One region of the Mesorhizobium sp. P2_E9 genome, then DNA from elsewhere that is predicted to be linked to it. Evidence: predicted binding sites of a transcription regulator. Region 1 holds the regulator's gene; the other holds the start of a gene.
The links. Region 1 encodes HrcA, which represses chaperone genes, less so after heat shock. Its sites were predicted from a motif close to GTTAGCACTCNCNNNNNGNGAGTGCTAAC; they were not measured.

Region 1 (15,864 bases):
TGGTGCGGGGGTGAAGGTGGTTCTTGCGGTCATCGTCGTCTCCTTGATCTGACCGGAGAATAATGGTTATCTGACAAGAATGCTTCGATGAGGAACGAACTATGCGTGAAGGACCTGACATCGCCCGCATCGCCAGCCTGGTCGGCGACCCGGCCCGCGCCAACATGCTGAACGCGCTGATGGGCGGCACGGCACTGACCGCGAGTGAACTGGCGCTGGAAGCCGGCGTGTCACTGCCCACCGCCTCCTCGCATCTGTCGAAACTGATGGAAGGCGGGTTGTTGACCCTGGCCAGCCAGGGTCGCCATCGCTACTACGGCCTTGCCGGCCCGCAGGTCGCAGGCATGATTGAGGCCATTACCGGTGTTGCGGAAGCCGTTGGCCCCAAGCGCGTGCGGCCAGGCCCGCGCGACGGCGCTATGCGCGTGGCGCGTGTCTGCTACGATCACCTCGCCGGCCAGCAGGCCGTGGCCATGCTCGATCGCCTTGTCGATAAAAACATACTGGTCCGCGACGACCAGGAGATCAGGCTCGGGCCATCCGCCGCATCGCATTTCGCCGCCATCGGCATCGATGTCTACACCAAGCCGCGCCGCCCGGTCTGCCGCGCCTGCCTCGACTGGAGCGTGCGCCGCTCGCACCTCGCCGGCACGCTGGGTGCCGCCATCCTCGACAAGATTCTGTTGGAGAAGTGGGCAAGGCGGGAAAAGGACAGTCGTGCGGTGGTGTTTTCGCCACTGGGCAAGCAGGCGTTCGAGAGGGTGTTTTTGAGTTGAGGTGTTGGGGCTGATTTCGCAACGTCGGCGGGACAGCGCCCCCCTCTGTCCTGCCGGACATCTCCCCCACGAGGGGGGAGATCGGACGTCACGCCGGCTTTCGCCAACCTCTTACGGTGCAAGGGGAGCGAAGCGCCGAAGCTGCCAATCTCCCCACTCGTGGGGGAGATGGCCGGCAGGCCAGAGGGGGGCGCGAAGGATCGCTGCGCTGACAAATTGGGCGAACTACCCCCGCTTCAACACCTTGCCCTGCTCGAAAAACCCCTTCCACGGATCGGCTTCCGCCAACTTTGCCAGCGTCGTCTTGTCGCCGATCGGGAAAGCGTTCGGCGCCAGGCCGGCCTCGATCTCGGCCCAGGTCACCGGCATCGAGACCGTCGCGCCCTTCTTGGCCCGCGAGGAATAGGGCGCGACCGTCGTCGAGCCCCTGCCATTGCGCAGATAGTCGACGAAGATTTTGCCGGTGCGCGCCTTTTTCGACAGCGTCGCCGTGTAGCGGTCCGGGGCACCTTGTTCGAGTGCCTTGGCGAAATCATGAGCGAAGGTTTTTACCGCGTCCCAATCCGCCGAAGGTTTCAGCGGCACCAGTACATGGTACCCCTTGCCGCCCGAGGTCTTGACGAAGTTCGGCAGCGACAGCTCGTCGAGCTTGCCCCTGATGTCGAGCGCCGCCTCGCGCACCGCTTTGACGTCGACACCTTCATCGGGGTCGAGATCGAAGATGATCTGGTCCGGCTGTTCAAGCTTGTCGATCGTGCAGCCCCAGATGTGGATCTCGACCACGCCATACTGGACGAGGGCCGCAACCCCGTCGAAATCCCGGATGAACAGGATCTCCTCGCCATCGGTCGGGTCCTTCATACGCGCGATCTTGTCGCTCATGCCGGCCGAGGCGTGCTTCTGGAAGAAGCGCGGGCGGCCGACGCCGTCCGGCGCCCGCACCAGGCTGAGCGGCCGGTTGATGACGAACTGCTCCATGCGTGGCCAAACGTGCGCGTAATGCTCAAGCAGGCCCTGCTTGGTGATCTTTTCCTCCGGCCACAGCAGCTTGTCGGGATGGGAGAGTTTGACCGTGGTGGTCATCGCCCCGGCGGATGGGCCGGTGCCGCTTGACGCCGGCTTGGCCTTGCCTGTCGCTGCCTTCGGTTTTTCCCGCACAACGTCCTCCGCCGGCTTGTCCTCGCGCAGCCCCTGGAACGAGGCATGGCGTATTATACGATCCGAGGTCCAGCTGCGAAACTCCACTTCGCCGACAAGCTCCGGCTTGACCCAGACCAGCCCCTTGCCCTTCGGCACGGCCTTGTCGAACGGCGAATCCTTCGCCTTCAGCGCATCGAGCTTTTTGTTGAGCTCAGTCGCGCTTTTGGCGGAGAAGCCGGTGCCGACACGTCCGGCATAGTGCAGTTTGCCGTCTTCATAAAACCCGACCAGCACCGAGCGCAGCCCGCGCCCGGTCTTGTCCGACGGCAGATAGCCGCCGATGACGAATTCCTGCCGCGCCGTGCATTTCGACTTGACCCAGGTCGGGCCGCGCCCGCTGCGATAGGGCGCGTCGGCGCGCTTGGAGACGACGCCTTCCAGCCCCATGCGGCAGGCGTGCTCCAGCATGATCTTGCCGGGCTCGGAAAAGTGGTCGGAGAAACGCACCGCTGCATTGTCGGACTGCTTGCCGAGCAGCTCCTGCAAGGCCTGCTTGCGCTCGACCAGTGGCTCGCCGCGCAAATCCTTGCCGTCAAGCCGCATAAGGTCGAAAACGTAGTAGATGAAGCGGTTGGTTCGCTTCGCCGACAAATCCTGCTGCAGCAGCGCGAAGGATGAAACACCGCTGTCGGCCAGCACGACGACCTCACCATCGATGATAGCATCGCTGCATTTCAGCGCTGCCAGTTCCGCAGTGATCTCGCTGCCGAACTTCTCCGTCCAGTCAAGGCCGGTGCGGGTCAGCAGCCGCACGTCGGTGCCGGCGATCTGCGCCTGCATGCGATAGCCATCGAATTTGACTTCATGCAGCCAATCCCTGCCGCCGGGTGCATCCCGTTCCAGCGTGGCCAGTTGCGGTTCGATGAAGTCGAGTTTGCGGGCTGCGGTCTTCGCCTTGCCGGCGGCCGGCTTGTTGGAATGCCAGACCTTCGGCTTCTCGCCTTTGGCCGCCTTGCCCTCGCCGACCTCTTCGATCGTCAGCCCGGACTTCACCGATTGCGGCGCCTCCTTCAGAATATCCTCGCCCGGACGCGCCGCCGCATCGTCCGACTTGATCAGCAGCCAGTTGTCGCGCTTCTCGCCCGCGCGCGGCTTCAGCCGCACTAGGTGCCACAGCCCATGCAGCTTGTGGCCCTTGAGTTCGAAGCTGATATGGCCCTTCTTCATCGCCTTGGCCGGGTCGATCTCGGGCACCCACGTGCCCTCGTCCCAGACGATGACCGACCCGCCGCCATATTCGCCCTTGGGAATCGTGCCCTCGAAGGAAGCATAATCGATCGGATGATCTTCGACATGGACGGCCAGCCGCTTTTCGTGCGGATCGAGGCTCGGGCCGCGCGTCACCGCCCAGCTCCACAGCACGCCGTCATGCTCGAGGCGAAAATCATAGTGCAGTCTCGTCGCGGCATGTTTCTGGATGACGAAGATGCCGCCGGCTTTCGTGCCACGAACAACCTTGCCGGCCGGCTCCGATGTCTTCTTGAAATCGCGCTTGGCGTGATACGGCTCGAGGCTTGCCATGGCTTGGTATCCTCAGGCCGATTTGCGCTTGGGCGCGGCAGCTTTCGCCTTGGCGCGTTTGGCCGCCGGTTTGGCTTTCGCGGACGGTGACTTCGTTGAGCCCGAATCCGACGACAGGCTCTTCTTCAGCGCGTCGAACAGATTGACGACGTTGGAGGGTTTGGGCGCGGCCTTGGCCTTTGGCGCCTGGTGGCCGGCCTTCTTGGCCCGGATCAGCTCAAGTAGGGCGTCCTCATATTTGTCGTCGAATTTCGACGGATCGAATTTGGCCTTCTTCTTGTCGATGATGAGTTCGGCCAGCTCGGTCATCTCCTGATCGGTCTTCACCGCCTTGATCTCGCCGAACACGCTGTCCGGCTGGCGCACCGTATTGTCATAGCGCAGCGTCGTCAGCACCATGCCCTTGCCGAGCGGCTCGATGACCACGGGGCGTTCTCGGCTGTAGAGCACGATGCGCGCCAGCCCGGCCATCTTCTTGCCGGCCATGGCGTCGCGGATGACGGCAAACGCCTCCTCCGACACCTTGTCGGCCGGCGCGACATAATAGGGCGTGTCGAGATAGATCTGCTGGATCGAGGCCTTGTCGACGAAACCGTCAAGCGCCATCGTGTGCGAGGATTCGATCTGCACCGCCTCGATCTCCTCTTCCTCGACATGGACGAAATCGCCGTCGTCGAGCTCATAGCCTTTGATCTCGTCGCCATCGCCGAGCGGCTTGCCGGTCTCGGCATCGACATAGATGCGCTTCACCGTGTTGCCGGTCTTGCGGTTCAGCACCCGGAACGAGACCTTTTCGGTATGGGTGACGACATTGGTCAGTTCGACCGCGCAGGTTACCAACGACAGCTTCAGATAACCATTCCAGGCTGGACGCGGCGCCATGGCAATTTTCCCTTCAGCAATCAGATGAAGGTGAGAACGGCCAAGGCCCGCTCCAGTTCCGCCGGCGCGTGACATCAGGCGTGCGACGGCGCGCCTGAGCATTGTAGCAGCCAGAACGGAAATTTCGCGGGCGCGGCAGAAATTGAAACAGAACCGCGCGCAGGCGACATTTAAACGAAACATATGTGATGCAAAAGTCACACAGGGCGGAATGGCGACAAAGAGCACTGAAAGACCCCGAATCAGCCGCATTCCGGCCACGAAGCAACGGGTTTTCGACCAGATATTAACATCGTGTTCACCGACTATTCACGCCTCGGCGCTATGATGTCCGTCAATCGGAAGGGACATCCGAAAATCGGGACAGGGACAGGGTAAATGAACTTCCTTACGCACCTCATCGGCTATGCCGCCGCCATCCGCGAATTCGTCGCGCCGACCTATCGGCCCGAGCGTTATTACATGCGCGGCCCCGGTCCGGCTTGCGCCCGTCGCGGCACGTCGTTGGGCGCGCACTGACATGACGTTCGAGAGCCGCCACAACAGCCGTATCTGCAGGCCGGGTGACAACTCCCGCGCCACCACCTATCGTTCCGAGCGCCCGGCTCTGAGCGACAGGCGTCGTGCGACATCGCCACGTCTTTGATCCCGCCTCCGGCTGGCCTAGTGTCCCAGGACACGAGCAGCCGAGGCCCGCGTGACCGACCGTCCCCAGTCAAGTCTGCCCCCATCATTTCTGGCCAAGTCAAATTTGGCCAAGCCAAGTCCCGCTGAACCATCCTTCGATGCCAGCCATCCGCTGATCGTCTTCGACGGCGTCTGCGTGCTGTGCTCCGGCTTTGTGCGCATGATGGTCAGGCTCGACCGCAAAAACCGCTTCCGCTTCGCCACCGCGCAATCGCCCTTCGGCGCAGCGCTGTTCAGGAAGCATGGACTGCGCACGGACTCTTACGAAACCAATCTCGTCCTTGTCGACGGCATCGCCTTCACACAGCTCGACAGCTTTGTCGCCGTGATGTCGGAACTGGGCTGGCCGTGGCGGGCGGCCAGGGTGCTGTTGCTGCTGCCGCGCCCGTTGCGCGACTGGCTCTACAACCGTATCGCCAAAAATCGCTATGCGCTGTTCGGCAGAAAGGACAGTTGCGACATTCCTTCCGCCGAGCTGAGGGAGCGGTTCCTTGGCTAAATGTTGCTCCAGGGCGCGCCAGGCATGAAGCTTCTCATCGTCGGTGGCTACGGCACCTTTGGCGGACGCATCATCCAGCTGCTGGAGAACGAGCCGCGCTTGACGATTGTTGTCGCCGGCCGCTCGTTGGCCAAGGCCGAGGCCTGGTGCGCAAGCCGTGGCGCGGTGGCCGCGCAGTTGATCCCGGCCGCGTTCGACCGCGATGGCGATCTCACCGCGCAGCTGGCGTCGCTATCGCCAGACACGCTGGTCGACGCCAGCGGCCCGTTCCAGGCCTATGGCGAGGGCCGTTATCGGCTGATCGAGGCCTGCATCGCCAAGCGCGTCAACTATCTCGATCTCGCCGATGGATCGGATTTCGTCGCCGGCGTGCCGGCCTTCGATGCGGCCGCGAAGCGAGCCGGGCTGTTCGTGCTGTCCGGCGTCTCCAGCTTTCCCGTGCTGACGGCGGCGGTGGTGCGCCGGCTGTCCTCCGACATGGCGCGGGTCGACACGATCACCGGCGGGATCGCGCCGTCGCCCTATGCCGGCGTCGGCGAAAACGTCATCCGGGCGATCGCCGGCTATGCCGGCCAGCCGGTCGCACTGGTGCGCGACTGCGGTAATGCGCAGGGCCATCCGCTCACCGAGCAGGTGCGTTATACCATCGCGCCGCCCGGCCGCGTGCCGCTGAAGAACACGCTGTTTTCGCTCGTCGACGTGCCGGACCTGCGCGCGCTGGCAGAACTGTGGCCGCAGGCGAAAACCATCTGGATGGGAGCGGGGCCGGTGCCCGAAATCCTGCATCGCGCCTTGAGCGGCCTTGCCTGGCTGGTGCGCATCGGGCTGGTGCGCTCGCTGTCGCCGCTCGCCCCGCTGATGTATTGGGCAACCAACCGGCTGCGCTGGGGTGAGCATCGCGGCGGCATGTTCGTCGCGGTCGAAGGTGCTGACCGGGCCGGTGTCCCGCTCAAACGCTCATGGCATCTGCTGGCCGAAGGCGATGACGGTCCGTTGATCCCATCGATGGCGGTCGAGGCCTTGGTGAGCAAGGCGCTCGACGGATGTGTGCCCGTGGCCGGTGCCCGCGCCGCCGTGAACGATCTCGAGCTTGCCGACTACGAGGCCCTGTTCGCGGGCAGGACGATCTATCCCGGCTTTCGTGAAGACACGGCCGGCAGCCCAGGTGAGCCGCTCTATGCGAACCTGCTCGGTGAGGCCTGGCAAAGCTTGCCCGATGAAATCCGCGCTATGCACGACAAGGCGAAAACGGCCGAAGGCCGCGCCAGCGTCGAACGCGGATCAAATATCCTTGGCCGGCTAACGGCCTGGCTGGTAGGCTTTCCCGGGTCAGGCACCGATATTCCGGTGCGGGTCCGCTTCGACGTCGACAAGGAGGAAGAAACCTGGACGCGGACATTCGGCACGCACAGCTTTTCCAGCCGCCAGTTCGCGGGGCGGGGTCGTTCCGAGCGCCTGCTGTGCGAACGCTTTGGCCTGCTGACCTTTGCCATGGCGCTGGTGACCGGGGAGGGCAGATTGTCGCTCGTCCTGCGCCGTTGGAGCATTCTCGGCCTGCCCTTGCCGATGTGGCTCTGCCCGCGCTCGACCTCCTTTGAGACGGTCGAGGATGGCCGCTTCCGCTTCCATGTCGAGATTTCGCACTCGCTCACCGGCTTGATCGTGCGTTATCGTGGCTGGCTCGAACCGGTTGATTAGCAATGGGTGCGAGCTCTCCGCTTGTGCCGTGACCGATCAGGGTCGAAAGATTTTTCCTGCGCCCTGTCGAAATCGGTTGCCGCCGCGCGACATACGTCTGGCCCCGCAAGGACGCGGCCTTGGAAACCACGGGAGAAGACCCATGCGATACATGATTTTGATCAACGGCGACGAAGCCGCGCTGGCGAACACGCCGATCGAGAAGGCCCAGCAGATGAGCGCGGCCTATGCCGCTTATACCGAAGCGTTGAAGAAATCCGGCGCATGGCTCGCCGGCGAACGGCTGCGGCCGAGCCAGGCGACCACCTCGGTGCGGATCACCGACGGCAAGACCAACGTGATTGACGGCCCCTATGCCGACACCAAGGAGCAGCTTGCCGGCTTCTACATGATCGAGGCGGCCGATATCGACACCGCCATCGAATGGGCGGCACGCTGTCCGGCGGCGAGCACCGGCACGGTCGAGTTGCGGCCGATCTGGGAGATGGCCGACTACATGCCCAAGAAATGACAATGTGCCCAGAAATGACGATGTGATGGACAGTCGCCCGGAGATCGCCCGGGCGGCCGCCGAGGCCGCCGCCCGGCAGAGCTATGGCAAGCTGGTCGCCTGGCTTGCGGCGCGCACGCGCGACGTGGCCGCCGCCGAGGATGCGCTGGCCGACGCCTTTGCCGCGGCGCTCGAACGCTGGCCAAAGTCAGGCGTGCCTGAAAAGCCGGAAGCCTGGCTGCTGGCGGTGGCGCGACGCCGCCGCGTCGATGCGGTGCGGCGGCGGCTCACCCGAGAGGCGGCCCGCGATCATCTCCAGCTGATCGCCGAAGAGATGGAGGCGCATATGACCGAGGAGGACCTGCCCGACGAGCGGCTGCGGCTGATGTTTGCCTGCGCGCATCCGGCGATCGAGCCGGGTGTGCGGGCGCCGTTGATCCTGCAGACCGTGCTTGGCTTCGATGCCGCGACGATCGCTTCCGCCTTCCTGGTCTCGCCGGCAACGATGGGCCAGCGGCTGGTGCGCGCCAAGGCGCGCATCCGCGAAACCGGCATTCCATTCCGCGTGCCGGAGCGGGCCGAACTCGGCGAACGGCTGGATGCCGTGCTGGAGGCGATCTACGCGGCTTTCGCCGAAGGCTGGTCCGATCCGGCCGGCACCGAGACGCGGCGCCGCAACCTTGCCACCGAAGGCATCTGGCTTGGCCGCCTGGTGGCGACGCTGATGCCGGAAGAGCCGGAAGCGCTTGGCCTGCTGGCGCTGATGCTGTTTGCCGAGGCGCGCCGCGCCGCCCGGCGCAGCGCCGAAGGCGACTTCGTGCCGCTGGCCGAACAGGATTACGCGCTGTGGGACCGCGCTCTCATCGATGAGGCGGAGGCGCTGCTTTCCCATGCCGCGGCGGGCGGCGTCGTCGGCCGCTACCAGCTCGAGGCGGCCGTCCAGTCGGCGCATGCGGCGCGGCGGCTGACCGGCCGCACCGACTGGCCGGCGATCCGCGCGCTCTACGACGCGCTGTTTTCGATCGTCGGATCGCCGGTGGTGGCGATCAACCGCGCGGTGGCACTCGCCGAGACGGAGGGCGCCATGGCGGGGCTGGCAGCCCTGTACGTGCTGGGCGACGACAAACGGCTCAATGAGTATCAGCCCTATTGGGCGGCGCGGGCCGGTCTCCTGGCCAGGCTCGGTCAGGTGCCGCAGGCAAGCGAGGCCTATGACAGGGCGATCGGCCTCGAGCGCGATCCGGCGGTGCGCCGGTTTCTGCAGGACGAACGCGCCGCGCTGCGCAACTGACCTTCAGCCCGGCCACATCTCGTGCGAAATGTTGAGTCTCTTCATCAGCGGATGGCCACGCAACTTGGCCCAGAGCTGTTCAATGTTCGGCCATGCCGCCCGCGCTCTGTCGATGTCGGGATGCCAGGCAATGAGCATGACGAGATAGATGTCGGCCAGCGACATGGTCTCGCCGACCAGCCAATCACGGCCTTGCAGAGCGGCATCGAGGACGGCGAAACCGCGGTCCATTTCGGCGACGGCCGCCTGCTTGACGGCCTTCGTGCCGTCGGCGTCGGCCGTGTAGCGATAGGCGTAGTAGAGCCGCAGCACCGCCGGGTAGAGCACCGACGACATGAAGGCCATCCAGCGCAGGAACTCGGCGCGGGCCGGCGCGTCGACCGCCGGCGCCAGGCCGGCATCGGGATGGCGCTCGGCGAGCAGGATGCAGATTGCCGCCGATTCGGTCATCGAGCTTCCGTCCGGCAAGGTCAGCACCGGCACCTGGTTCAGCGGGCTGATGTCGAGGAAGGCCGGATCGGGCCGGTCGGTCTTCGGCACGTCGATCTGCTCGAATGGCGCGTTGGCCAAGGCGAGTGCTGCCTCGACGACGAAGCCGCCGCTGCCCGGGCGGGTATAAAGCTTGTACATGAAATCCTCCCCCGGCCCGTGGAAAACGGGCCGGGGCGATATGAACCGGAAGCTGCGTCTCGCTCAAGCCGCCGGCGATCGCCACCAGCGGTTTTTCAGCGGGCCAGCAAATGCCGCGGTTCGTCGAGGCTGCGGAACTACGCCCCCAGCCCTTCGAATAGGATGGTCGACAGATAGCGTTCGGCGAAATCGGGGATGACCACGACCAGGGTCTTGCCCTTATTCTCCGGCCGCGAGCCGACGACGATTGCCGCTTGCAGGGCAGCACCCGACGAGATGCCGACCGGCACACCTTCGAGGCGGGCGACGAGGCGCGCATTGGCAACGGAATCCTCGTTGGAAACCTTGACGATCTCGTCATAGATCGTGGTGTCGAGGATTTTCGGCGCGAAGCCGGCGCCGATGCCCTGGATCTTGTGCGGGCCAGGCTGGCCGCCCGACAGCACCGGCGAGGCTTCCGGCTCGACGGCGACGACATGCAGCGAGGGCTTGAGTTTCTTCAGCACCTGGCCGACGCCGGTGATGGTGCCGCCCGTGCCGATGCCGGCGACGAAGATATCGACCTCACCCTGCGTGTCGTTCCAGATTTCCTGCGCTGTCGTCTTGCGGTGGATCTCCGGATTGGCGGGGTTTTCGAACTGCTGCGGGATGACGGCGTTGGGGATCGTCGCGGCCAGCTCGTCGGCCTTGGCGATGGCGCCCTTCATGCCTTTGGGGCCTTCGGTCAGCACCAGCTCGGCGCCGAGCAGCGCCAGCATTTTTCTGCGCTCGACCGACATCGTCTCGGGCATGGTCAGGATCAGCTTGTAGCCCTTGGCAGCGGCGGCGAAGGCAAGCGCGATGCCGGTGTTGCCCGAGGTCGGCTCGATCAGTGTCGTCTTGCCGGGCGAAATCTTGCCGGCCGCCTCCAGCGCCTCGATCATCGCCACGCCGATACGGTCCTTGACCGAGGCGATCGGGTTGAAGAATTCGAGCTTGGCAACGAGATTGGCGACGATGCCCTTCTCCTTGGCGAACTTGTCGAGCCGTACCAGGGGCGTGTCGCCGATCGTGTCGGTGATGGAACTGTAGATGCGGCCGCGGCCGGGGACGCGGGCGGAGGTGACAGGCTTGTTCATTGGTTTCGCTCCCAGAATTTCAGGCAAGTGGAGAATTTCAGGCAAGTGGCATTGCAGCCGGCAAGATAAGGCTTTCAGCCGCGCAACATAAGCTGTCGGCCGGAAATATCCGAGTGGGGCCTGTGTCTAAAACGCCCTTGTCCCGGAAAAGCATTTCACGAGGAAGCCTGGCCCCGGAATGTTTTGGCTGAAAGGGTGCTACTGGCGGGCCGCGATCGCTGCTGCGGCGCCCACCATGAAGCCGGCGGCGGTGCGGTTCAGCACCTTCAGCGCACGCGGCGATTTCAGGAACCAGCGCGCCTTGGCCGCGAGCGCCAGGTAGGGCACCAGCACGACAGAAAGGACCACGACCGTCAGCGCGACGAGAATGCCGTAGTCCGCAAGTGTGATCGTCTTCAGGTCGACGATGGTCGGCGTGATGGCGAGGTAGAAGATCATCGTCTTCGGATTGCCGAGCGTGACGGTGAGGCCGGCGACAAAGCTCGAAACCAGTCCGCCCTTACCCTTCCGGGCTTCGACGGTTTCGGGCGTGATGCCGGCGGTCCAGAAGCGCCAGCCCAGAAATGCGAGATAGGCGACACCCAGCCATTTGATGGCGAGGAAAACCATGCCGAAGGTCTGGGCAACGAAGGCGAGGCCAAGCACGACGGCGGTCAGATAGGTGAGGTCGCCCAGCATCAGGCCAAACGACATGGCGAGCGACGAGCGAAAGCCGGAGCCGAGCGCCCGCGCGACAAGCGCGGTGACGCCGGGGCCGGGAATGGCGGCGGCGATGCCGAGGGCGGCACTGTAGGCGAGGAAGCCGGTGAGGGTCATGGTCGAACCTTGCGTCCGGGAACGCTGTTGGGACGGCGCCTTGTCGCACAAAGTCAGGCAAGCGGGAATTGCCTGACGCCGGATTCCATTGCACCACGCCGAAACGCGGTCAGGACCGCCCGCCATCATAGGTCACGCGCCAGATTGTGCCGTTGCCGTCCTCGGTCACGATCAGCGCGCCGTCGGCCGCCACTGCCACGCCCACCGGCCGACCCCACACGTCGCCATTGGAGACGACGAAGCCGGTCATGAAATCCTCGTATTCGCCGGTCGGCTTGCCATCCCTGAACAGCAGGCGGACCACCTTGTAGCCGGTCCTGTTGCCGCGATTCCACGAACCGTGCAGGGCGACAAAAGCGTCGCCCCGGTATTCCCTGGGAAAACCGCTGTCGGCCGGAAAATCCTTGCGGTCGTAAAAGGCGATGTTGAGCGGCGCCGAATGCGCCTGCATCAGCACATCGGGAATATCGGCCTTGCCAGCGAGATCGGGGCGCGCGCCCTTGTGGCGCGGATCCTCATGGTTGCCGATATAGTACCACGGCCAGCCGTAGAAGGCGCCATCCCGAACCGACGTGGCGTATTCGAACGGCACATTGTCGCCGAGTGCGTCGCGCTCGTTGACGACGCACCACAGCGCACCGGTCGCCGGCTGGACAGTCATGCCCGAACAGTTGCGCAGGCCGGTGGCAACGATGCGGCCGTTCTTGCCGTCCGGGTCGAAGGCCTGCACGTCGGCGCGGCCTTCTTCGGAGCCCCAGGTGGCGCCCAGCGGCTTCGCCTTGACCCACGCGTCCAAGCCGCCATCCGGCTCCTTGCCCATATCCTCGGCGACGTTCGAACCCGAGCCGACCGACAGATAGAGCGTCTTGCCATCAGGCGAAAAGACGATGTCGCGCGTCCAGTGATGGTTCGAGGGAATGTTGTCGAGGATGGTTTCCGGTTCGCCCGATGCCTTCAGGTCGTCCTTGCGGTAGGCAAAGCGCACGATGCTGTCGCTGTTGGCGACATAGACCCATTGCGGGTCATCGCCTGGCGGATAGAAGGCAATGCCATAGGGTTGGTTGAGATTGCCGGCGAAGATGCCGTCTTCGGCAGGCTTGGCGCTGTCCTTGGACAGCCGATAGACGCGGATCTGGTTGGCTTCGCTGTCGGCGACGAACAGGTCGCCATTGGGTGCGACGCGCACGACTCGCGGATTGTCGATGCCGGAGGCAATCAGCTCGGCCGAAAAGCCGGGCGGCAATTGCGGTTTGGCGTCCGCTGGCCTTTCGGCAAGGCCGGCGCCGTTCGAGGCCGATTTGGTGACATAGGGCTTCGGCAGCTCTTCCGGCGTTATCAGCCGGCGCACCCCGGGATTGTCGGCGCGCCAGTCGCCGAAGGCGGCCGCGCCCTTCAGCACCGGCTGATCGGCCTGCTGGGCGAACGCCACGCTTGTCAGCAAGAGGGCGGGAAGCACCAGTCCGGCCAATCGGATCATTTTGTCCTCCATCGGGTCGCGAAGGAACCAACGGCCGGTCTGTCCCCGGGTTCCGCCTCAGATGCGCTGGAAGCGAAAGTCCGGGTTCTGGTCTATGTCCCGGCGGCTAAAAAATCGTCATCGAGGCGTTTTTCCAGCGCGACCAGATCCGCCGGCAACGGCAGGCCCATGGCACGCATTTCCTGCAGCTTTTCGCGCAATTGTTCCTGGATTTCGTGCTGGTCTTCCGGCTGGTTGACCATCTCCTCGAGCAGCAGGCTGATCCGGGCCTTGAGTTCTTCGAGTGCCATTCTTTTTCTCCTCAGCAGCCTTGTTCGATTCAGGATCCAGGTGCGGAGATTCAGGTCAGGCCGTTTGCAGGCCGGCTGAATATCAATACACCTAGCGCAACATGCGCGATATCAGCTGCGCGGTATAATCGACCATCGGCACGATGCGGGCGTAGTTGAGCCGGGTTGGACCGATGACGCCGAGCGCGCCGACGACGCGGGCATCCTTGTCGCGATAGGGCGCGACCACCAGCGACGAGCCCGACAGCGAGAACAGCTTGTTTTCCGAACCGATGAAGATGCGCACGCCCGATCCCTGCTCGGCCAGATCAAGCAGCTGGATCAGCCCATCCTGCGTCTCCATGTCCTCGAACAAATGCCGCAGCAATTCGATATCGGCCTGGGCGGTGACGTTTTCGAGCAGATTGGCGCGGCCGCGCACGATGAGCCGCGCCGGCAGGCCGCTGTCGGCGCCAGCCCACACCGCCAGGCCCTTCTCGACGAGGTCTTGCGACAGCGTATCAAGCGCCGCCCGTGTCTCTTCCTTGATGCGCGCGATCTCGACCCGGGCTTCGGCCAGCGTACGGCCGCGAATATGCGCATTGAGGAAATTCGACGCCTCGTGCAGTTGCGAGACGGTGATGCCGGCGGGCAGCTCGACGACGCGGTTTTCGACATCGCCATTCTGTGACACCAGCACGGCCAGCGCCTTGGTCGGCTCCAGCTGGATGAATTCGATATGCTTCAGCGCCACCTCGTTCTTGGCGGCCAGCACCAGGCCGGCGCCGCGCGACATGCCCGACAGCATCTGGCTGGCCTCGGTCAGCATGTGCTCCAGCGTCGCGCCCGAGCCGGAGGCCCGCACCTGTGCCTCGATGGTACGGCGCTCCTCGTCGGAGAGGTCGCCAAGCTCCATGAAGGCGTCGACGAAGAAGCGCAGGCCCGCCTGCGTCGGCAGCCGGCCGGCGGAGATGTGCGGAGCGTAGATCAGGCCAAGATGCTCGAGGTCGCTCATCACGTTGCGGATGGTGGCCGGCGACAGTGAGGAGGGCAGGATGCGCGACAGGCTGCGCGAGCCCACGGGCTCGCCATCCCTGAGATAAGAATCGACGATGCGCCGGAAGATGTCACGCGAGCGCATATCCAGCGATTGCAGAGCGGGCGACAGCAAACTGGGTTCGGCGACTGCTTTGGTCATGTGGCCAAAAACCTCCGGCCCAAGAATATAGACTTACACTAGGCTCGCGCAACCCAGTGTCTGTGTCAGGCACCCGGTGTCTGGCCAGATCACCCGGTGCCGCGTTTGCGGCCGTCAGGCCATTTTCCTTTGCGCCATAGGCCCCATGCGGCTACAAGCCGGCCAAGATTTCAAAAAGTGACAAGAAAGTAGCCTGAATGCGACCCTCCAAACGCCAATTCGACGAAATGCGCGCCATCTCCTTCGAGCGCGGCGTCTCCAAGCATGCCGAAGGCTCATGCCTGGTGAAGTTCGGCGACACCCATGTCCTGTGCACCGCCAGCCTCGAGGAAAAGGTGCCCGGCTGGATGCGCAATTCCGGCAAGGGCTGGGTGACGGCCGAATATGGCATGCTGCCGCGCTCGACCGGCGAGCGCATGCGCCGCGAGGCTTCCGCCGGCAAGCAGGGCGGCCGCACGCTGGAAATCCAACGCCTGATCGGCCGTTCGCTGCGCGCCGTGGTCGATTTGCAGGCGCTGGGCGAGCAGCAGATCACCGTCGATTGCGACGTCATCCAGGCCGATGGCGGCACCCGTACCGCCTCGATCACCGGCGGCTGGGTGGCGCTTTATGACTGCCTGCGCTGGATGGAAGCCCGCCAGATGGCCAGTGTCGCCAAGGTGCTGAAGGACCATGTCGCGGCGATCTCCTGCGGCATTCATGACGGCCAGCCTGTCATCGACCTCGATTATCTCGAGGATTCCTCGGCCGGCACCGACGCCAATTTCGTCATGACCGGCAAGGGCGGCATCGTCGAGATCCAGGGCACCGCCGAGGGCGAGCCGTTCTCGGAAGACCAGTTCGGAGAACTGATGGGCCTGGCCAAGAAAGGCATCCAACGCCTTGTCAGCCTGCAGCAGATGGCGGTGGCTTAGGCCATTGGTTTTCTGGTGACACCCTCCGCCATCCTGGAATCAGCCCTGTACGTCACCGATCTGGCGGCGGCGGAAGAATTTTATGTCAACATCCTCGGCCTCACCCTCCTCGGCAAGGTCGACGGCCGCCACCTCTTCTTCCGCTGCGGGGCCGGCGTGCTGCTCATCTTCAACGCCGAGGCAACCAGGATCCCGCCGGCGCCCGACGCCCGACTGCCGGTGCCGCCGCATGGCACGGTCGGCGAAGGTCATCTCTGCTTTGCGGCAACCGCCGACGAAATCGCCGGCTGGAAAGCGCATCTGGCGACAAAAAGAATCGCCATCGAAAGCGAATTCGAATGGCCGCAAGGTGGCCGTTCGATCTATATACGCGACCCCTCGGGCAATTCGATCGAGTT
Region 2 (15,864 bases), on a different contig from region 1:
GCAATCGGGCTTCCGGCCCGATCAGCGGCGGGCTTATGGCGGCGCCAAGATGGGTTGGCCGCAATTCTTCGAGAAGCTGGAGCAGCTTCTCGACCGGACGGATTAGACTCGTTGTTTTGACGCAATTCCGGACGGAAAACCGTTTCACACTTTTCCTGGAATTGCGCTGCTCCGCCGGCCGATTTGAAAAACCAAAGCTGAATTCACCCGAGCGGTCCGCCGCCCGCAAAACCTATGGAGAAAGACGATGAAGATCAAACTGACGAGCATCCATGTCGACGACCAGGACAAGGCGCTTGCCTTTTACACCGGTGTGCTCGGCCTGGCCAAGAAGGCCGATTTCAGCAACGGCCCGTTCCGCTGGCTGACGGTGGCCTCGCCGGACGAGCCCGAGGGCACCGAGCTGCAGCTGGCGCTCAACGACAATCCGGCCGCCAAGGCCTACCAGCAGGCTATGTTCGAGCAGGGCCAGCCGGCGGTGATGTTCTTCACCGATGACATCAAGGGCGACCATCAGCGCATCACGGCGAACGGCGGAACGTTCAGCATGGCGCCGACCGAGGTGACCGGCTCGACCATCGCCAAGCTGAATGACGGCTGCGGCAATCTCATCCAGATCACCCAGCTGGCGCGCTGGTAGTACGCGCGGTTTCACGCGAATTTCAAAGGGAGGTAATCTTGGACTGGAGCAAAGGGATCAGGCAAACGCATCGCTGGCTGTCGATCATCTTCACGGCAACCGTCGTCGCCAATTTCGCCACCATGGCCTTCGGGCAGCCGCCGGCCTGGGTGGTCTATTCGCCGCTGCCGCCGCTCTTCCTTTTGCTGTTCAGCGGCCTCTATATGTTCGTGCTGCCCTATGTCGGGAAAGGACGCGGGATAGGAGGGGAAGGGTATGGCCAAGTCGACCGGCGCCAAGGCTGAGCCGAAGTTGCTTTCCGGCGGCAACCCGCAGATCGCCAAGGGCTATGGCGACGCGCCCGTGCAGGCCTATATCGCGGCGATGCCGGGCTGGAAGCGCGAGATGGGCGGGCGGCTCGACGCGCTCATAGAGCGCGCCGTGCCTGGTGTGCACAAGGCGGTCAAATGGAACTCGCCGCTCTATGGCGTCGAGGGCGAGGGCTGGTTCCTCGGCATCCATTGCTTCACCAAATACATCAAGGTGGCCTTCTTTCGCGGCACGTCGCTGAAGCCGGTGCCGCCGGGCGAATCCAGGAGCCAGGACACGCGCTATCTCAACATCCATGAGGACGACCCGTTCGACGAGGCGCAATTCAGCGCCTGGGTGACGCAGGCCAGCCAATTGCCTGGCGAGCGCATGTGAGCGCTCTATTGTTCATATTTTGAGGAGGAAACAGCATGACCGGATCGCCAGAGAGCAAATCTCCCTCCGAGCTGATCGACGGCAGGATCAAGGAACTCGGCGACTGGCGCGGCGAGATGCTGGCCCGGCTGCGCGCGCTCATTCATCAAGCCGATCCGAATGTGGTCGAGACCTGGAAATGGCGCGGCGTGCCGGTGTGGGAGCATGACGGAATGATCTGCACCGGCGAGACCTACAAGAGCGTCGTCAAGCTGACCTTCGCCAAAGGCGCGGCGCTGCCTGACCCCGCACGCCTGTTCAACTCCAGCCTCGAAGGCAACACGCGGCGTGCGATCGATTTTCAGGAAGATGCTGATATCGACGAGGCGGCACTGAAGGCGCTGGTGCGCGCCGCCATCGCCTTGAACACATCGAAGGCCAAGCGCTAGGCGCCGCCAGCCTCATCACGAAGACCAGCCGTGTTTACGATCTGGGAAGCTTGATGGTGCTAGATATCGCCGGATGATGGCCGGCCGGGTGGCCGGCCCCGGATGGATTCGCCATGAACAGCCCGATGCGCATGCCGTGGGTGGACACGGCCAAAGGTCTCTCGATCATCCTCGTGGTCATGATGTACTCGGCCTACAACACCGGCGAGTACACGGGCGGCGTCGGCTTTCTCCACTATGTCATCGGCTTCGCGACACCGTTCCGCATGCCGGAATTCTTCCTGATCTCAGGGCTATTCCTGTCGCAGGTGATCGACCGGCCGTGGCGGCGTTATATCGACCGGCGCGTCGTCCACTATCTCTATTTCTACGTGCTGTGGGCGATCATCTCGATCGGGCTGAAGATCGGCATCTTCAGCCGGGACCCGGGCGGCATGCTGCACGATCTCGCAATGGCTGTCGTCCAGCCCTATGGCGTGCTGTGGTTCATCTATATGCTGGCGGTGTTCGGCCTTATCGCCAAGCTTTTGCGGCAGTATCGCGTACCCGCCTGGATCGTCATTGCGCCTGCTGCCGCGCTGCAGATGTGGGCGCCGCATCCCGACAGCTACGCGCTTGAACAATTCGCGGCCTATTTCGTGTTCTTCTATCTCGGCTTCGTGCTGGCGCCGCTGATTTTCCGGCTCGTCGAATGGACGCAAGCCCGCCCTATGCTGGCCGTCGCCGGCCTGGCTTTGTGGGCGGTTATCAACGGCCTGCTCGTCTATTCGCCGGGCTATGCCATGCAGTCGGTCGGCATGCAGATGGGCCTGGCGGCATGGCCGCCGCTGCATCTCACCTTGGCCGTCGCAGGAGCCGTGGCGCTTTGCGTGCTTGGCGGCTTCCTCTGCACATTCCCCGTCATGGAATGGCTGCGCTGGCTCGGCGAACATTCGCTGGTCGTCTATGTCGCCTTCACCATCCCGATGTCGCTTTTCCGTGGCGCCGCACTGGCAAGCGGCCTGCTGACCGACACCGGCATGCTCAGCCTGGCTGTACTGCTCGTCTCGATCATCAGCCCGGTGGTGCTCTACCTCATCATCCAACGCGTGGGCTTCGGCATGTTCCTGTTCGAACGGCCGGCCTGGGCGCATATCGACAACAGCGCGCCGCAAGCGGCACCGAAAACGACGCTGCCCGCTGCCGCCGCCCAATCAAGCCGGACATAGTCGAGCCTGAGCAATTCCAGGAAAAGTGTGAAGCGGTTTTCCGTCCGGAATTGCGTCATAACAAGGACCTCAGCCGTCCCGCAGCCACACCAGCATCTCGCCGGGCTCGCGGTTGTCCCAGGCGAAGTAGGGGATGGCGGTCAGCCGCGCCTCGACGCTGGCCGGCGGTTCGGAGCGGTAGAGCCCGTCCTGCCAGCCATCGCCGGCATCGGCCCGCGCCGTGGCTGAAAGCGTCACCACGCCGCCCAGCAGTTCAGGTGCCTCATGCGCCTCTATGCCTGCCGTGCGCGGCAGGGTCAGGCGATGCAGCCGGCTGTCATTGTCCGTCGCCTCGACGCAGTAGATCAGCGGCCCGCGCGACAGCGCGACGCGGCCGGCATCCTGCCGGACCTCGGGGTTGGCGTAGAGCCGCTCGATCGGCATTTCGAGATCGAGCCGGACGCGATCGCCCTTTTGCCAGACGCGCCGGATGGCGGCGTAGCCGTCGCTGGTCATGTCATCGAGGTCGACCGCCTCGCCATTGATCTGAAGCGTCGCGCTGCTGCTCCATGCCGGGATGCGCAGATGCAGCGTGAATTCCACCGGCGCTTGCGGTTCAACGGTGATCTCGACGGCGCCATCCCAGGGATAGTGGCTCGCTTGGGAAAGGCTGACGGAAGTGTCGCCAATGTCGAAGCGGGCGGTCGAGTCGCCATAGAGATGCACGGCGAGCGCGTCGTCGGCCAGGCTGTAAAAGTAGCTGCCGATCGAGGCGACCATGCGCCCGACATTGGGCGGGCAGCAGGGGCAGCGGTGCCATTTCCATCTGTTGTGCCGGCCCCGGCTTTCCAGCGGGTTTTCGTAGAAGAACAGCGAGCCGTCGAGCGACAGGCCCGAGATCGAGCCATTGTAGAGCGCGCGCTCCATCATGTCGGCATAGCGGGCGTTCGGCCCCATGCCGAGCATGCGGCTCGCCCAGAACACCAGGCCGACGGCCGCGCAGGTCTCGGCATAGGCGCTCTCATTGGGCAGATCGTAGTCGCTGGTAAAACCCTCATTGTGCGCCGACGGCCCGAGCCCGCCGGTGATGTAGAGGTTTTTCGTGGTGAGATCGTCCCACAGCCGGTCAAGCGCCACGCGAAGGCTATCGTCGCCATATTCGGTGGCGATGTCGGCCATGCCCGAATAGAGATACATGGCCCGCACCGCATGGCCGACGACTTTGTCCTGCTCGCGCACCGGCCTGTGCGACTGATTGTATTCGTAGGTCTTGAAATGATAGGCCTTCGGGTCGGCGCCACGGGCGCGGGCTTCCTCGTCGAAGTAATGCGGCTGCTGGCCGCGCTGGTCGATGAAGTACTTCGCCAGCTCCATGTATTTCTGCTCGCCGGTCACTCGCGAGAGCTTGACCAGCGCCAGCTCGATCTCCTCATGGCCGCAATAGCCCTTTTTCTTGCCGGGCTCCGGTCCCAGCACCGAGGCGATGTGGTCGGCATAGCGGCACATGATATCCAGTAGCTTGCGCTTGCCCGTCGCCTGGTAGTAGGCGACCGCGCCTTCGATCAGGTGGCCGGCGCAATAGAGCTCGTGGCAGTCGCGCAAATTGGTCCAACGCTTGCCGGGCTGGATCCGCTGGTACCAGCTGGAGAGATAGCCGTCCTCCTGCTGCAATTTGCCGTACATGTCGATGACGGCGTCGATCTTCTTTTCCAGTTGCGGGTTCTTGCGCCGGTAGAGCGAATAGGCCGCGGTCTCGATCGTCTTGCCGAGATCGGAATCCCAGAACATCTGCGTCGTCACCGTCGAGCCGGTGAATTCCGCGCCCTGGCGGTTGGCTTCATCGGGCGAGGGCGAGTGGAAGGGAATGACGATTCCGGGCGAGGGGCGGTCCGGATCGATCTGCTCCAGCATGCGCGCCTCGACACAGCGCTCGTAGAGGATGTCGGCGGTGCGGGTCGCCACCGCGTCGGCGCGGTCGCCCCAGAAACCGTGCACGTCGACCTGCGGCACCGGCAGCGGGCGGAAGGCGAGCTTCGGCTTTCCCTTTGTGGCGGGGCGGGGGGATGGCGATGCGGTCATGAACTTACTCCATTTGTCGATTACTTGACGGCCCCGGCCATCAGGCCGCGGATGTAGAAGCGCTGCAGCGCGAGAAACAGGATGAGGCAGGGCACCATCATCACGGTGACGCCCGCCTGCACGGCACCCCAGTCGATGGCGCCGAAGCGGCCCGACTGCAGTGCGGTCATCATCACCGGCAGGGTGAATTTGGACTGGTCGGTCATCAGCACCAGGGCGGCGAGGAATTCGTTCCAGGCGCCGAGAAAGGCAAACAGCGCGATGGTGACGACGCCCGGCCAGACCAGCGGCAGCATCACCTTCAAGAGCATGGTGACGTTGTTGGCGCCGTCCATGCGCGCGGCCTCCTCGATCTCGCGCGGCACCGCGTCGAAGGCGTTGCGCATCATGAAGATCGAGAACGGCAGCTGCAGCGTCACATAGACGCCGACCAGGCCGGTCAGCGTGTTGTGCAGGCCAAGCTTGGTCAGCACCAGGAAGATCGGCGTCAGGATCGACTGGAAGGGGATCATGATCGTCGACAGGATGAGGACGAAGAACAGGTCCTTGAACGGAAAGCGGAAGCGCGAGAAGCCGTAGCCGGCGAGCACACTGACGATGACCGACAAAATGACGGTCATCACAGAGACGTAGATGCTGTTTTGCGCCGAGGCCCACAGCCCGTCGCCGAAGGAGTTGAGCGTGGCGTAGTTTTCGAGCGAGAAGCCCGTGGTCGGCCATGGCGGCAGCGGCGGCAGGCGCGCTTCGGCCGCCGGCTTGAAGGCCGACAGCACCGTCCACACGATCGGCGCCACGAACAGCACCGAGGCGATGATGCCGGTGGAATGCCTGGCGAAGCGGGCGGCGAGCTTGCCTCGGGCTGATATCGCCTGCGCCATCAGTCGAGCCCCTCGGGCTTGCGCAGCAGCCAGAGCTGGACGAGGCTGAGCGCCACCAGGATCACCAGCAGCACCATCGAAAGTGCGGCGCCATAGCCGAGCTTGAACGAGACGAAGGACTGGTTGAAGATCCAGTAGACCGCCGTCAGCGTCTGGTTGCGCGGGCCGCCACGCAGGATGATGTAGAACTGGTCGAAGGCGAGGATCGAGCCGGCGACCGACAGGATCAGCGCCAGCGCCAGCGTGCGGCGCATCAGCGGCAGCGTGATCGCCCTGAACCTTGCGAACGGCCCGGCGCCGTCGATGACGGCGGCCTCCTGCAAATCCTGCGGGATCGATTGCAGGCCGGTCATCAGGATGATCATGGTGAAGCCGGCGACCTTCCACACCACCATGGCGACGATCGACCAGAAGGCCGGCTGGAAGGTGGCGAGCAGGTTGTACTTCTTGTCGATCAGGCCGAGCTCATAGGCGGCTGGGCTGAACAGGCCGGAATCGACATTCAGGAGCCATGACCACAGCAGGCTCGCCGAGGCAAAGCCGACCACCGCGGGCATGAAGAAGGCGGTACGGTAGAGGTTGGTCAGCGGTCGCGGTTTTTCGATGAAGATCGCCAGGGGAAAGGCAATGGCGAAGATCGCGATGGTGACGATCACCGTGTAGTAGCCGGTGAATCTGAGCGCGTTCCAGAATCGGGTGTCGCGCAGGATCGCCCAGTAATTGTCGAGGCCGATGAAGGAATGCTCGCCCATCAGCGGCCAATTGTGCAGCGACATCCATGCCGTCATGCCGAGCGGGATGACGAAGAACAGCATGACCAGTGCCACCGCCGGCGCGACATAGAGCAGGCCGATCCACTGCCGCCGCCCTGCGCCGATCAGCTTTCTGGCGCGAGGCGGGGCGGTGGTGGTTGTGATGGAGGTCATGGCTGTTCCCTTGGCGCTACGTCCCCCTCCCCCTCGAGGGGAGGGTCCGGCCGTAGGCCGGGGGTGGGGTTCTCTCCGGAGCGCGCCGACGAAAAAAGGAACGTCGAGCACTGCCGAGACGACCCCACCCGGACCTGCGGTCCGACCTCCCCTCGAGGGGGAGGTGGGGGCGGCCGCTTACTTCTGCGGCGCCTGGTCGATGATCGACTGCATGGTCTCCTGCGCGTTGGCGATGGCGCCGTCGACATCGTCGCCGAAGAAGACCTCGTTGATCATCTGCGTCCACGGGCCGTTGGCGGAGTTGATCAGATCGTTGAACACCACCGAATAGGGCGTCTTGCCCTTGGCCATAGCCTCGGCGGCGATCTGGTAGCGCGGGTCGAGATCTTTCAGCGCATCCTTGGCGATGTCGCCGCGTACCGGCAGGCTGCCATATTTGGCGAGGATGGTCTGGCCTTCCAGCGAATAAGCGAAGTCCAAAAACTCCTTCACCACGGCGAGCTTCTTGGTGCCCTTGGTGACGACGAAATTGTCGCCGCCGGCAAAGGACGACCAGCCGCCATCCTTGCCGGGCAGGAAGGTGACGCCATAGTCGACATTGGGGTACTGGGTGTTGAGGGCGCCGATGGCGAAGGCGCCGGAGGGCGAGATGCCGATATTGCCGGCGGCAAAGGCGGCAAAGAAGTTGGCGCCGGTGTCGGTCTGCGCGCCTGCCGGCACCAGATCCTTCTTGACCATCGAGCGGTAGAGGTCGATGGCGCCACGCAATTGCGGGCTGTCCAGCGTCGCTTTCGAGCCGTCTTCCGAGAGGATATCGCCGCCCGAAGCCCAGATCAGCGGCGTGAAGGTGAAGATGTTGCAGCCGCCGCAATTGCCGGAGAAGTAGAAGCCCTTGTTGTTGCCGCCAAGTGCGTTGACCTTCTCGGCATCGGCGGCGATCTCGGCCCAGTTGGTCGGACCTTTTTCAGGGTCGAGGCCGGCCTGCTTGAACAGCTTCTTGTTCCAGATCAGCACCGAGGCGTCGGCCGAGAAGGGCAGGCCATAGATATGGTCCTTGTAGGTACCGGTCTTGACATGCGCCGGCGACAGGCTGGCGAAATAGGGCAGGGACTTCGCCCAGTCGGTGATGTCCTCCAACTGGCCGGAGGCGGCGAAGGACGGTGTGTAGATCAGGTCGAGCGACAGCGCGTCGGGCGCCGTTCCGCCGGCGGCGGCGGCGCCATATTTCGGGATGATCTCGGCATTGGGGATGATGTCGAGCTTGATCTGGTCCTTGTGCGCCTTGTTGTAGGCGTCGACGATCTTCGGCATGAAGTTCGAGCCGTCGGCACGCACCCAGATGTTGGCGGTGTCGGCGGCGGCAGCGCCGAGGCCGCTGCCCAGCACGGCAGCGGTCAGGGCCAGTTTGGCAATCAGGTTCCTCATCTTCTCCTCCTCCAGGTTTGGCCGCTGTCCGCGGCTTGGCGCCGCTCGCGCGGCGCTTCGTTTTCAGCCGTCCATCGGGCGGCCGCAGGAATGCCGCACCACCAACCGGCACGGCAGTTTTCGAATACCCGGCGCGGCTGATGTGCCGCCGACCAGCGAAAGCAGGGTCAGCCCGGCTTCGCGGCCGAGCGCCGTCAGGTTCATGTCGACCGAAGTCAGCGGCGGGCGCGTCGCTTCGGCGACAATCTCCCAATTGTCGAAGCCGATGACGCCGACGTCACTGGGAACGGCGAGGCCGCGTTCGCGCAGAGCATCGATGACGCCGCGCGCGATCTGGTCGTTGCCGCAGAAGACGGCGTCCGGTTTTTCTCCCACGCTGTCGAACAGCCGCGCCACAGCCTCATGCCCCCAGGCTTCCGACCAGGAGCCAAGCAGCGGATCGGTGACCGGCAGCCCGTTTTCTGCGAGCACGTCGCGATAGGCCTGGGCGCGGGCATGGACCACGGCAAAGCTCGCCGGCCCGCTGACATGGGCGATGCGCCTGCGGCCGAGCCGGCAGAAATGCTCGACCGCCAGCCGCGCGCCGCCGGCATCGTCGGAGACAAAGGCGACGGCGTCGGGATCGGGCTGGGTGAAGGCATAGATCACCGGCACGCGCAAATTGCTGAGATCGACAGGCAGATGGCGGTCGATGCGCTTGCCGGTGGCGATGATGCCGTCGACGCGCTTGTCGAGCATGGCGTCGACATGCAGCTGGCCGAGGCGCGGATCCTCCTCGACATTGCACAGGAACACCGAGACGCCATTGTCGACCAGCGCGTCCGAAATGCCCGACATCAGCGGCAGCGAGAAGCGGCCATAGGTATCGTTGGTGAGCAGGCCGACGGTGAAAGAGCGGCGCCGGAGCAGGCTCTGCGCCAGGCTGTTGGGGCGGAAGCCGAGGCTGCGCGCCGTCTCGCGGATACGCTCGCGCGTCTCGGCGGTCATGCGCCCCTGGTCGTTGAGCGCCTTCGAAGCGGTGGCGACACTGACGCCGGCCTGCGCCGCCACGTCACGCAAGGTGACGGGCTTGGGAAAGACCGGAACTGGCTGATCGTCCGATGCCATCGCGCACGGAAATCCTTAGTTGGGAAAAGGTTTTCTCTTACAGGCCGGAATAAGGCCCGGCCAATGGCCGAGCCCGCTCGAAACTGTTTGGAAAAACCTTTTCTCAGGTCAGGCTAGGCCAGATTGGGGGAGCGTTCAAGCGGAAAAGTGGCGAAGGTCACTCGGTGGGAAGAGCAAGGGCTGAGGCTAAGACTTGGGTTCCTCGCCCCCCACTCTATGCTGTGCACACATCTTTCTGTGATTGGCGTGCATGGCAGCTTGGCGCATGCATTGTCTTGTGCTGCGCTGGTCGACCCCCACTCCGTCTCGGCTTCGCCGAGCCACCTGTCGGGGCGAGCCACGGGTCTCGCCCGTCCTTCGGACCCCCCGATCGACGGGGTAGAGGAAAGGCGCCAGGCTTTTTGCCGTCAACGCTCGTCCAGCAACGCTCCCTTCCTTTCCCTCCGGAGGGGCGAAAGGTGGCGCTGCGGAGCAGCGACGGATTGGGGGAACCACGTGGCAATCAAGCCTCGGGCTGATCAGTCACGCTATCGCCAAAGACCAGCTGCTTGGAGATGTGTGCATGCCGTAGCCACTCCCGTGGGGCGAGGAACCCTCGGATTGTCAGCGAAGTTTTAATCGCTGTTGCGCCATGGTGGGTCCCCGCCAGGAATTCCGCCATGCCCGATCCATCATACGCTCCGAAAGGCCCGGCCTCGCAGCCCGGCAAGCGGGCGGGGCACGACAGCGCCGACGAGCGCCGTCGCGATGCCGCCGCCGACGCCCAACTCAAGCGGCAAGTCGCGGCACAGGCCGCGCTGATCGCCAGGCAAGAGGTTTCGCTGGCGCACAGCCGCAAGATATTCGACCGCGCCTCGGTCGCCGCGCGGATCGGCGTGTGGGAGTGCAGCCTGCCCGGCGAACAGCTGCACTGGACCGATGTGGTCTATGATCTGTTCGACCTGCCACGCGGCTCGGTCCTCGATCGCTCGGAAATCGTCAAGTGCTATCCGACGGAGTCGCGCAAGGCGCTGGACAGTTTGCGCAGCCGGGCGATCGCCGAGCGCAGCGGCTTTTCCCTCGACGCCGAGATCACCACTTTCGCCGGACACAGCCGCTGGATCCGCATCACCGCGACCGTCGAGTGCGAGGAGGGTGTGCCGGTGCGTATCTTCGGCATGAAGCAGGACATCACCGAGGAAAAGATCCTCTCGGACCGGATGCGCTATCTCGCCGAATTCGACGCCATGACCGGGCTTGCCAACCGCACCCGGTTCCAGGCGCGGCTGGCGCAGGTGGATGCCAGCCGCCCGCTCGGCGCGCTGTTGCTGGTCGACCTCGACGGCTTCAAGGCGGTCAACGACACGTTCGGCCATGTCGTCGGTGACGAGTGCCTGAAGGCGGCGGCCGAGCGCCTTGCCGGCGGCTGCGGCGAGGCGGAACTGGTGGCGCGCGTCGGCGGCGACGAATTCGCGGTCCTGCTCGGGTCGCATCTCGACCGGGGCGCTGTCTCCGGCGTGGCGCGCGGCATCATCGAGAGGATGGGCAAGCCGGTGGCGGTCCGCGGCCAGTCGCTGAGGCTCGGCGCCTCGGTCGGTATTGCCTTTGCCGGGGCAGGCTCGCCTTGCGAGCTGTTCGCGCAGGCCGACACCGCGCTCTATGCCGCCAAGGCGGCAGGGCGCAACACGTTCCGCATCTTCAAGGCGGAAGCCGGTGCGAAAGGCCGGAGTGCCGCGGCCTGAGCTCTTTCAGGAAATGCCTGAACGGCTATGGGAAAAGCGCATAGCGTCGTCGTGGCAAGCGCCAAGCGGGCATTTCGCAAAGTGTCGACAGAACGGCCTTCGGGCTTAACTTTTCCGCAAGCATTTCCCCGTTAGGTCAACGGCAATGGCCTCGTGGCGGAGCGGCTACGCTGGAGACGGCAAATCTCTGAAGCCTCGGTTCGATCCCGAGGCGAGGCCTCCAAAAATCATATAGCGGTAAACCTGCGCCGGATCTCCTATCGCAGCCGATTTGCGCGGTTCAGGCCATGAAGGCGTAGGGCCGACGTTAATACCGCCTATTTGCATTTGGCGTGCAGGGCACTCGCGAAAAGAGTGCTATGCAAGGGCGCGAGCATGCTCGCTCCGATTTCCCCGACATTCGAGGTTATTTCGTGCGTGAACCGTCACTGCTGCCGGTCTTTGGAAAACTTGGTGTCAAGGCACGTGTGGCTGTTCTGGCGGCACCGGCCTCTTCGGCAGGCATCGTGCCGCGCTTGCGGGAGTTTCTGGCCGCGCATGGCGGCATGGTGCTGAAGCTGTCGGTGATCGTCTGGACGGTGCTGGTCCTCGGAGCCGTGTTTTTCATGATGCATGGCTGAGGTAAGCCAGTATGGCCAATCGCTACACACTGCGCATGGAGCTTCCCCAGAGCTGGACCATAGTCGACGTCTTCACCGGCCAGCCAGCCGTGGTCAGGCAAAAAGTGATGGTCGGCATGAGCCCGCGCGAGGCCGAGGACATGGTCGTGCAGATGAATGTGCGCGACGTCAGGCGCCGGGAGAGGGCGGAGCGCAAGGATTGAACGTTCCGGTTGCCGGCTCGAAGGCCGGGCCAAGACCCAGCCGAACCAAAACCAGAGGATTCCCGTGAGAGCGAGCCTGAGGCAAAAGATACTGGCGGTCTGCGACCGCAAAATCTCCGAGAAAGGGCCTGCCGTCGGCGTGTCGTTCTACGCGTTTTTCGCCAACAGGAATGACGACCCCGAACTACTGATGGAAGCAGCGGAATGGTGGATCAGAACCCACCGCCTCGATCATTTCGAAAAGGCCTCGAAGATACGCACGATGATCGAAGGCATGGAGGTTTAGTCTTTGTTTCTATGCATGTCGTTTCTATGCATGTCGTTGTCTCAAAACCGGGGCCACTTTTGAGCGACATGCATTGGGCTGATCAGCCGAAGTCGGCGGCCGTCAGCACATACATGCTCTTGCGGGTGCGGTCGTAAGCCTTCGACGCCACGTCGCGGATGGCACTGCTCTGCGTGTCGAACGTGGCGAGGTAGCCTGCCTCGTTGGCCGCGGTTGCCGGTTGCATCCGGGTCATCGCGTCGGCGGCGACCGAGAAGGAAATCTGGAACATGCCGTCATGGCCGACGAAACGGATGCGCTTGCCGGCTTCGTCGTAGCTGCGGCTGCGGTTGGGGAAAGTGAGACTCATGTCTTGACCTCCATTGTGGCGGCCTTCTTGGTCGCCCGCTTCTTCTTCGGCGTCGGGTTCAGGGCTTCGGCGACCCGGTCGGCCTCTTCCTTGGCCAGCCGCAAAATCCTGAGCTTCGCCGTCTTGATCTCCCTGGCCTTGGCCTCGGACATGTACTCGGCGGTTGCCTTGTTGCGCTCGGCCGTCTTCTTCTGCTTGTCGACAAAGCGGGCTTCAGCTTTTTCCATGATCGTCTGATTGCCTTCGGCCATCGAACAAATCTCCCTTGCGTTTGAAATCGTGAAAGTGAACTTGTCCGATAAATAGGCACTCGACCGGCAAAATTCAATTTTTCGAATTATTTATGCCATTCGCGATATCACGGAATCGCCGACCGAAATAATACTTTTCAATATTTCATTGGCCCCGCGAATAATTTTTGGCACTCCTATCTATCGAGTGCCAAAGCGCCTATATGGGGGAAGCGGCCGCCTAAGCTGGCCCCAGAAAGAAGTTTTCATGAAGTTTCGGCCACTCCACGACCGCGTCGTCATCCGGCGCGCCGAAGGCGATATCAAATCCAAGGGCGGCATCATCATTCCCGACAATGCCAAGGAAAAGCCGCAGCAAGGCGAAGTCATCGCCGTCGGCCCCGGCGCACGCGACGAAAACGGCGCGCTTGTTCCGCTCGACGTCAAGGCGGGCGACCTGATCCTGTTCGGCAAATGGTCGGGCACCGAGGTCAAGATCGACGGCGAGGACCTTCTGATCATGAAGGAAGCCGACATCATGGGCGTCATCGACAAGAGCGAGGCAGCGCCCGAGAAGACCGTGGCCGCCAAGACTGTTGCCGCCAAGACCGTGGCCGCCAAGAAGGCTGCCTGATCAGCGCGCCCGCGTGTCCTTCGGGACGCGCAAGGCCGCTCAGAGATTGATCATGGAGGCTCTGCCTTCATCAACCGAACTGGATGAAAATCATGTCTGCCAAGGAAATCAAATTCGCCACCGACGCGCGTGACCGCATGCTGCGCGGCGTCGAGATCCTCACCAATGCGGTGAAGGTCACGCTCGGCCCCAAGGGCCGCAACGTCATCATCGACAAGGCCTATGGCGCGCCGCGCATCACCAAGGACGGCGTCACCGTCGCCAAGGAAATCGAGCTTGCCGACAAGTTCGAGAACATGGGCGCGCAGATGGTGCGCGAAGTGGCCTCGAAGACCAACGACCTCGCCGGTGACGGCACCACCACCGCCACGGTGCTGGCTGCCTCGATCCTGCGCGAAGGCGCCAAGCTGGTTGCCGCCGGCATGAACCCGATGGACTTGAAGCGCGGCATCGACCAGGCGGTTGCCGCCGTCGTCGGGGAAATCAAGTCGAAGGCCAAGAAGGTCAAGTCGTCGGCCGAGATCGCCCAGGTCGGCACCATCGCCGCCAATGGCGACGCGACCGTCGGCGAGATGATCGCCAAGGCGATGGACAAGGTCGGCAATGACGGTGTCATCACCGTCGAGGAAGCCAAGACCGCCGAAACCGAACTCGACGTCGTCGAGGGCATGCAGTTCGACCGCGGCTATCTCTCACCGTATTTCGTCACCAATGCCGACAAGATGCGCGTCGAACTGGAAGAGCCCTACGTCCTCATCCACGAGAAGAAGCTCGGCAATCTGCAGGCGATGCTGCCAATCCTCGAAGCGGTGGTGCAGAGCGGCAGGCCGCTGCTGATCATCTCGGAAGACGTCGAAGGCGAGGCGCTTGCCACGCTGGTCGTCAACAAATTGCGCGGCGGCCTCAAGGTCGCGGCCGTCAAGGCGCCGGGCTTCGGTGATCGCCGCAAGGCGATGCTGGAAGACATCGCGGTGCTGACCGCGGGCCAGATGATTTCCGAGGATCTCGGCATCAAGCTCGAAAACGTCACCATCGAGATGCTCGGCCGCGCCAAGCGCGTGCTGATCGAGAAGGACACCACCACGATCATCGACGGCGCCGGCACCAAGGCGACCATCCAGGCGCGTGTCGCCCAGATCAAGGGCCAGATCGAGGAGACCACCTCCGACTACGACAAGGAAAAGCTGCAGGAGCGGCTGGCCAAGTTGTCGGGCGGCGTTGCCGTCATCCGCGTCGGCGGCGTCACCGAGTCGGAAGTCAAGGAAAAGAAGGACCGCATCGACGACGCGCTGAATGCGACGCGCGCGGCGGTCGAGGAAGGCATTGTGCCCGGCGGCGGCGTCGCCCTGCTGCGTGCCCGTTCGGCGCTTGCCGGCCTGACCGGCGCCAATGACGATGTGACGGCAGGCATTTCGATTGTGCTGCGCGCGCTCGAAGCGCCGATCCGCCAGATCGCCGAGAATTCCGGCGTCGAAGGCTCGATCGTCGTCGGCAAGCTCACCGACAGCAAGGATCACAATCAGGGCTTTGATGCCCAGAACGAGACCTATGTCGACATGATCAAGGCCGGCATCGTCGACCCGGCAAAGGTCGTGCGCACCGCACTGCAGGACGCCGGCTCGATCGCAGCACTTCTGATCACCGCCGAAGCGATGATCACCGATATCCCGGCCAAGGATGCGGCACCTGCGGGTGGTGGTGGCGGTGGTATGGGCGGCTACTAAAATTCAGCCGGTCTGCGAAGGTGGCTTCTCAGGAGCCATCTTTCGGATCTGACTTGAATCCGACCAGGCCAGCTCTTCACAGGAGTTGAAATGATTACCGCCGGGGGATTTCTCCCGGCGCACAGGCCTCTAGCCCAGGAGACGGATCCATGATCACGTTCGTGCGGAAGCCAGAGACGGTCGTCACGACCGAAAAAACCGAGGAAAGCCGCTTCGACCGCATCCGCAGGATTGCCGCCGACAAGCACAAGAAATCCGATTCAGACACGGCAACGCCGCCCAAGAGCGAGCCCAAACGCCCGATGTAGGCGACTGACGCCGCCGCGATCAAAGCGCGACTTGCGATCGCCGGAAGCAGCCGGAGGCGTGGTCGTTGACGATGCCGACGGCCTGCATCCAGGCATAGACGATGGTCGGGCCGACGAATTTGAAGCCGCGGCGCTTCATCTCCTTGGAAATCCGTTCGGACAGCGGCGATGTGGCGATGAAGCCATGGCCGTCGCTCTTGATCACCTTGCCATCGGTGAACGACCAGCAGAAGTCGGCAAAGCTCTCGCCGCGCTCCGCCATCTCGCAGAAGATCTGCGCGCCGCGGATCGTCGCTTCGATCTTGGCGCGGGCGTGCACGATGCCGGGATCGGCCATCACCCGCTCGATATCGGCCGGGCCGAAGCGCGCGACTTTCTGTGGATCGAAACCGGCGAAGGCGGCGCGGAAGGCTTCGCGCTTCCTGAGCACGATGA

Region 2: a site for HrcA is predicted at 12,951-12,979, ahead of AC1D05_RS28615 (co-chaperone GroES). Genes of this name have one in related genera too.

What each region holds. Positions count from the first base shown of each region.
Region 1 is NZ_JBFUET010000009.1:202,905-218,768, reverse strand. It holds gene AC1D05_RS17505 (DUF1127 domain-containing protein) at 1-33, opposite strand, end outside; gene AC1D05_RS17500 (ArsR/SmtB family transcription factor) at 102-776, shown strand; gene ligD (DNA ligase D) at 1,002-3,497, opposite strand; gene ku (non-homologous end joining protein Ku) at 3,510-4,379, opposite strand; gene AC1D05_RS17485 (hypothetical protein) at 4,758-4,898, shown strand; gene AC1D05_RS17480 (thiol-disulfide oxidoreductase DCC family protein) at 5,131-5,565, shown strand; gene AC1D05_RS17475 (SDR family oxidoreductase) at 5,590-7,263, shown strand; gene AC1D05_RS17470 (YciI family protein) at 7,406-7,774, shown strand; gene AC1D05_RS17465 (RNA polymerase sigma factor) at 7,800-9,044, shown strand; gene AC1D05_RS17460 (glutathione S-transferase family protein) at 9,048-9,674, opposite strand; gene cysK (cysteine synthase A) at 9,812-10,792, opposite strand; gene AC1D05_RS17450 (LysE family translocator) at 10,991-11,608, opposite strand; gene AC1D05_RS17445 (PQQ-dependent sugar dehydrogenase) at 11,718-13,085, opposite strand; gene AC1D05_RS17440 (hypothetical protein) at 13,178-13,375, opposite strand; gene hrcA (heat-inducible transcriptional repressor HrcA) at 13,467-14,552, opposite strand; gene rph (ribonuclease PH) at 14,750-15,466, shown strand; gene AC1D05_RS17425 (VOC family protein) at 15,482-15,864, shown strand, end outside.
Region 2 is NZ_JBFUET010000018.1:107,781-123,644, reverse strand. It holds gene AC1D05_RS28700 (SRPBCC family protein) at 1-106, shown strand, start outside; gene AC1D05_RS28695 (VOC family protein) at 248-640, shown strand; gene AC1D05_RS28690 (hypothetical protein) at 679-924, shown strand; gene AC1D05_RS28685 (DUF1801 domain-containing protein) at 896-1,324, shown strand; gene AC1D05_RS28680 (DUF1801 domain-containing protein) at 1,360-1,752, shown strand; gene AC1D05_RS28675 (acyltransferase family protein) at 1,866-2,960, shown strand; gene AC1D05_RS28670 (glycoside hydrolase family 127 protein) at 3,030-5,018, opposite strand; gene AC1D05_RS28665 (carbohydrate ABC transporter permease) at 5,039-5,896, opposite strand; gene AC1D05_RS28660 (carbohydrate ABC transporter permease) at 5,896-6,822, opposite strand; gene AC1D05_RS28655 (ABC transporter substrate-binding protein) at 7,000-8,247, opposite strand; gene AC1D05_RS28650 (LacI family DNA-binding transcriptional regulator) at 8,311-9,354, opposite strand; gene AC1D05_RS28645 (diguanylate cyclase domain-containing protein) at 10,014-11,075, shown strand; gene AC1D05_RS28640 (hypothetical protein) at 11,489-11,695, shown strand; gene AC1D05_RS28635 (hypothetical protein) at 11,707-11,898, shown strand; gene AC1D05_RS28630 (DUF6500 family protein) at 11,963-12,184, shown strand; gene AC1D05_RS28625 (DUF1488 family protein) at 12,267-12,533, opposite strand; gene AC1D05_RS28620 (hypothetical protein) at 12,530-12,784, opposite strand; gene AC1D05_RS28615 (co-chaperone GroES) at 13,032-13,397, shown strand; gene groL (chaperonin GroEL) at 13,490-15,121, shown strand; gene AC1D05_RS28605 (hypothetical protein) at 15,271-15,429, shown strand; gene AC1D05_RS28600 (DNA-3-methyladenine glycosylase I) at 15,449-15,864, opposite strand, start outside.